2 linked regions of the Rhodobium gokarnense genome follow. The protein of the gene in region 1 interacts with the protein of each later gene in a pairwise test. Links are inferred from orthologs where the notes say so. Each region holds a gene or a part of one and is shown on either strand. Other genes may lie near its edges.

Region 1 (2,989 bases):
AAGGGCCGTACCGGACGCCCCGGATCGGCGCCTTTCCGCCAATCCTTAAGCGATCGTTAACCATAATGGGACAATCGTCGGGAAAATCATGATGCGGCCTGTGCCGTTTTGGAGCGTCTGGCCGGGGATTTTTTCGGCATCGGGACGGCCGAACCGGCCCGTCTCGCCGCAATCGGGGGCAACGTGACCACCGCCACAGCATCAGAACCGGCCTCTTCCCGCAGCGTCTGGCTGCCCGCCGCCGTCATCGCCGGCGTCGTCGCAGCCTTCATCGGCATTGCCAATTTCGCGGTCTACTGGCTCGGCGGCGAGGCCCAGATGGCCGGCTTCACCGCCGACCCGACGCCGGTGACCGTGGAGATCGCCGGCGAAAAACTCGCCATTCCGGGCAACATGATCCGCTTTGCCGACCAGCGCCAGGACGGCCGATGGGACCGGCTCGACCTCGTCGTCCACTGGCCGAGCCTTACCGGCTATTCGGCGAAGAACGCCAGCGCCTTCGACGACGTCACGCCGAACGCACCGCTCCTCTTCCTGGCGCTGCAGCCGCGCCGCGACCAGGTCGATTCCACGACCCGGCTCATCGGGCTCTACGCCCGGTTCTTTGAGGAAGGCGACAAGCCGGGGCCGGCAGGCCTCGTCTCGCGCGACCTGCAGCCCGGCTCCGGCTACGATTCCGAAGAGGTGTTCTTCGAGCCCGGCTCGACTGATCCGTTCTCGGCCCGCTGTTCCAAGACCGGCGAGCGGATCGTCCCGGTGACCTGCCTGCGCGCCATCCATATCGGCGAGGCGCTGGCGGTCTCCTACCGGTTCCGCAAGCCGATGCTGAAGGATTGGGCAAGGCTCGACCCGGCCATCCGGATGCTCATCGACAGGATGCGGATAAGAAAGTAGCGGCGGACGCCCTACTCCTCCAGGTCGAACTCCAGGATCGCCATCTGGAAGTTCCAGGACAGATCGCCGTCCTCCTCGTCGCGGAACAGGACGCCAATGAATTCGTCGCCGATATAGACCTCGGCGGAATCGTCCTTTTGCGGCCGCGCCCGCACGCCGATTTTCGGCAGTTCGAATTTTTTCCGCAGATAGGCTTCAAGCTTGGTGATTTCGTCGCGCTTCAATGCGCCGTCTCCCTGGTCTTTTGAAAAGAACGCCCCTTGGGACGGACGTATCGGTGAAACGATTGGCGCGAAGGCAAGGTTCCGGCGGTTCAGTCCGAATCGCCGGCCTCGTCGCGCTCGGCAAGGGTCTGGTCCATCATGATTGACGGCTCGGCGCAACCCGCCCGGCCGACGATTTTGGCAGGAACGCCAGCGACCGTCACAGCGGCAGGCACGTCGCGCAGGACCACGGAGCCCGCGGCAATCCGCGAGCAGCAGCCGATTTCGATGTTGCCGAGGATCTTGGCGCCGGCGCCGATCAGGACGCCCGTGCGGATCTTCGGATGCCGGTCACCGGTCTCCTTGCCGGTGCCGCCGAGCGTTACCCCTTGCAGGATCGACACCTCGTCCTCGATCACAGCCGTGCCGCCGACGACGAGGCCGGTGGCGTGGTCGAGGAAGATGCTGCGCCCGATCGGCACGGCCGGATGGATGTCGACCTGGAAAATCTCCGAGGACCGGCTCTGCAGGTAGAGCGCGAAGTCCTCGCGATTGTGCTTCCACAGCCAGTGGCCGAGCCGCTGGGTCTGCAGGGCATGGAAGCCCTTGAAGTAGAGCACCGGGTCGATATAGCGGTTGCAGGCCGGATCGCGGTCGAAGACGGCCGCGATGTCGACGCGGAACGCATCGCGCAGCGACGGATCGTCGCCAAGGGCGTCGTCATAGGCCGAGCGGATGTGGCTGGCCGGAACCGCACCGTGGTCGAGCCGGGCGGCAAGACGGGCGATGATCGCGTCCTCGAGCGTCGGATGGTTGAGGATGCTTTCATAGAGAAAGCCGGCAAGCTGCGGCTCGCGCCCGACGATCTCCTCGGCCTCTTCGCGAATCCGCGTCCAGACCGGATCGTGGGTGGCAAGCGTGTTCTCTATGCGGACATTTGGTTGCGCCATGGTCGACGGTCCCCGTTGGAATTTTCTTCCCCATAACATAGAGCTTTAAACAAAGCATACCATCACCGGCCCATCACATTAGATTGCGAAACCGCAATGGCGGGCGCGACGGGCCGGACCGGCACACGGAAGAACAGGGCAACGGAAATGACCGAGGACACAACGACGACGGCAACGGAAGCGGAAGAAAACGGCGAGGCCGAAGGGCGCATCGTCTGCCGGGTGGAGGCGCCGATCGGCTGGCTGATCGTCGACAACGCCCGCCGCCGCAACGCCGTGAACCTCGCCATGTGGCAGGCGATCCCGGACGCCGTGCGCACCCTGGAGGCCGACGACGACGTCCGCCTCATCGTCGTTGCCGGCGCCGGCGAGGCCGCCTTCGTCTCCGGCGCCGACATCTCCGAATTCGAGACCGTGCGGCGCGACGCCGACACCGCCCGCGCCTATGAGGAGGCCAATGCCGAGGCGTTCGCGGCGCTGCGCGAGGCAACGAAACCGACGCTCGCCATGATCCGCGGCTTCTGCTTCGGCGGCGGCGTCGGCCTTGCGGTCGCCACCGACATGCGCATCGCTTCTGATGATGCCCTGTTCTCGATCCCCGCCGGCCGGCTCGGCGTCGGCTACCCGCCCGATGCGGTTCGCGACGTCGTCAAGCTGACGGGCCCAGCCCGCGCCAAGGACCTGTTCTTCACCGCCCGCCGCGTTGGCCACGACGAGGCGCTGGCGATCGGCCTCGTGGAAGGCGTCTTTGCCGCCGCCGACCTGGAGGCCGGGACCCGCAAGCTCGCCGCCACCATCGCCGAAAACGCGCCGCTGACCCTGAAGGCGGCCAAGGCCGCCATCGACGCGGTGACGGCCGAGCCGGGCAGCGTCGACATGGCGGCGATCCGCGCCATGACCGACGCCTGCTTCGATAGCGCCGACTTTGCCGAAGGCCGCGCC
Region 2 (2,981 bases), on another replicon or contig:
CGTCCGGGCGGACGGCGTCGAGGACTGGCCGACGCTCTCCAAGGGCGACGTCGCGGCCCGGCTCGTGGCCGCGATCGCCGAGGCTCTTTCGAAGGCCGACGCATCGTGACCGCGCGCGTTTCCGTCAAACAGCTCCCGCACGGCGCCGGCCTGCCGCTGCCGGCCTATCAGAGCGCGGACGCCGCCGGCCTCGACCTCCTTGCCGCCGTTGCCGAGGACGCGCCTGTGACGCTCGCCCCCGGCGCCCGCGCCCTGATCCCCACCGGCATCGCCATTGCCCTCCCCTCGGGCACGGAGGCGCAGGTGCGGCCGCGCTCCGGCCTTGCCCTGAAGCACGGCGTCACCGTCCTCAATTCCCCCGGCACCATCGATGCGGACTATCGCGGCGAGATCGGCGTGATCCTGATCAATCACGGCGAGGCCCCCTTCACCATCCGCCGCGGCGAGCGCATTGCCCAGATGGTGCTGGCGCCGGTGCTGCAGGCGGACTTTCAGCCGGCCCTGGATCTGGAGGCCACAGTGCGCGGCGCCGGCGGCTTCGGCTCCACGGGCCGCGACTGAAATTTTGCGCTGCAGCAGGGTTTTCCGGCGCTACGGCGCAAAACGATTCTAGCCCTAGTCAAAATTTCAGAACAGATTGCCCCAAATAGGCGTATACAGTCCGCGCGTCGCCCTCGCTCCGTTCGCAACCTTTCGCTAAAATTCCCGCCAACGCACCGGCGTGCCGGCCGCTCCTCACATGCGGCGCCGCCGGACTTCTTCCAGCTCGCTTTTTCAGAAAGGTCAGACCATGAGCAATGCCGCTGCCCTTAAGACCGAAGATGCCCCCGCGCCCGGCCGCGGACGGATCTATTCCTCCATCATCGAGACCATCGGCGACACCCCGCTGGTCCGCCTCGACCGGCTGGCCAAGGCCGCCGGCGTCAAGGCCAACCTCCTTGCCAAGCTGGAGTTCTTCAACCCGATCGCCAGCGTCAAGGACCGCATCGGCGCGGCGATGATCGACGCCATGGAGGCCGACGGCAAGATCACGCCGGGCAAGACGACGCTGGTCGAGCCGACCTCCGGCAATACCGGCATCGCGCTCGCCTTCGTCGCGGCCGCCCGCGGCTACCGGCTGATCCTCGTCATGCCGGAGACAATGTCGATCGAGCGCCGCAAGATGCTGCGGCTGCTCGGCGCCGAGCTGATCCTCACGGAAGGCCCGAAGGGCATGAAGGGCGCCGTCGCCAAGGCCGAGGAACTGGTCAAGGAAATCCCCGACGCCGTCATCCCGCAACAGTTCGAGAACCCGGCCAACCCGGCGATCCACCGCGCCACGACGGCCGAGGAAATCTGGACCGACACCGGCGGCGCCGTCGACGCCTTCGTCTCCGGCATCGGCACCGGCGGCACCATCACCGGCGTCGGCCAGGTGCTCAAACAGCGCAAGCCCGACGTGCGCGTCGTCGCCGTGGAACCGGCCGACAGCCCGATCCTCAGCGGCGGCAATCCCGGTCCGCACAAGATCCAGGGCATCGGCGCCGGCTTCGTGCCGGGTGTGCTCGACACCTCGGTCTATGACGAGGTCGTCACCGTCTCCAACGACGATGCGTTCCATTTCGCCCGCCAGGCCGCGGCAGTGGAAGGCATTCCGGTCGGCATCTCCTCCGGTGCGGCGATCGCGGCCGCCATCCGCGTCGGCTCGCGGCCGGAAATGGCGGGCAAGAACATCGTCCTCATCATCCCGTCCTTTGCCGAGCGTTATCTTTCCACGGCCCTCTTCGACGGGCTGGAGGAGTAGTCGCGGGAAGCGCGAAGTACGATTGCGATAGCGCCGGCGGTTGAATCTGCTTGATCGGCCGTCGGCGCCGCGGCAATGCTTCGGAGTGACCGAAGATCGTAACCACCCCCTGAGGCTCGCCATCGGCGGGCTCATCGCGCTGGCGGCCGCAATGGGCGTTGGCCGTTTCGTCTATACGCCGATCCTGCCGGTTATGGTCTCCGCCCTCGGGCTCTCCAAGAGCGCGGCGGGCCTCGTCGCCTCCTCCAACTATGCCGGCTATCTCCTCGGCGCGCTGCTTGCCGCAACGCCGATCATCAAGGGTTCGCGGCGCGGCTGGTTCCTCGGCGGCCTCGCCCTCAGCGCCGTCACCACCGGCCTGATGGGCGTCACCGAGTCGCTCGCCGCCTTCCTCATCCTGCGCTTTGTCGGCGGCGTCGCCAGTGCCTTCGTGCTGGTCTATTCCTCCGCCCTCGTCCTCGACCGCCTTGCGCGGGCCGGCCGCGCCGGGCTCGCCTCCGTGCATTTTGCCGGTGTCGGCCTCGGCATTGCCGGATCGGCCGCGCTGATGGCGCTAATGGTGGTCGGGGGCGCCGACTGGCAGGCCCTTTGGTGGGCGAGCGCTGCCGTCACCGCCGTCGCCCTCGTCGCCGTTGCCTTCCTCATCCCGGAGCGAAAAACGGCGCCGTCGGCCCCGGTCAGGCGCGACGGCGGGTGCAACCCGGGACTTTCCATCCTCATTGCCGCCTACGGGCTCTACGGCTTCGGCTACGTCATCACCGCGACCTTCCTCGTCGCCATCGTCCGCGATGCGCCCGACATCGCGCCGCTGGAGCCGGCGATCTGGCTCGTCGTCGGACTCGCGGCCGCGCCCTCCATCGCCATCTGGAGCATGGTGGCGAGACGGATCGGCGACCTTGCCGCCTTCGCGGCGGCCTGCCTGATCGAGGCGCTGGCGGTCATCGTCAGCGTCACGGTGCTGACCCCGCCGGCGATCCTCATTGCCGCCATCCTCTTCGGCGGCACCTTCATGGGCATCGTCGCGCTCGGCATTTCCGCCGGACGGCGGCTCTCCAGCGGCGATGCGGAACGGATGCTGGCCCTGATGACCGCCTCCTTCGGCCTCGGCCAGATCGTCGGCCCGGCCTTTGCCGGCACCCTCTTCGATGCCACCGGCAGCTTCCTCATTCCGTCTGCCGCCGCCTCCGCCGCCCTCGTG

The links.
Region 2: the proteins of cysE (region 1) and cysK interact in binary tests that used the Escherichia coli proteins (3 or more experiments, as listed by UniProt). The link is inferred for Rhodobium gokarnense from one-to-one orthologs.

The regions. Positions count from the first base shown.
Region 1 is NZ_JAOQNS010000007.1:171,301-174,289, reverse strand. Bases 128-2,905 are described here. They hold cysE (serine O-acetyltransferase), read right to left. Parts: upstream 2,048-2,905; coding sequence 1,208-2,047; downstream 128-1,207. Other genes in these bases: M2319_RS13875 (enoyl-CoA hydratase), read left to right, coding at 2,195-2,905; M2319_RS13885 (DUF3126 family protein), read right to left, coding at 906-1,118; M2319_RS13890 (hypothetical protein), read left to right, coding at 184-894. Also shown: more of M2319_RS13875, read left to right, coding at 2,906-2,989.
Region 2 is NZ_JAOQNS010000019.1:2,201-5,181, reverse strand. What follows is about bases 1-2,786. They hold cysK (cysteine synthase A), read left to right. Parts: upstream 1-790; coding sequence 791-1,783; downstream 1,784-2,786. Other genes in these bases: M2319_RS22275 (YbfB/YjiJ family MFS transporter), read left to right, coding at 1,869-2,786; dut (dUTP diphosphatase), read left to right, coding at 106-561; coaBC (bifunctional phosphopantothenoylcysteine decarboxylase/phosphopantothenate--cysteine ligase CoaBC), read left to right, coding at 1-109. Also shown: more of M2319_RS22275, read left to right, coding at 2,787-2,981.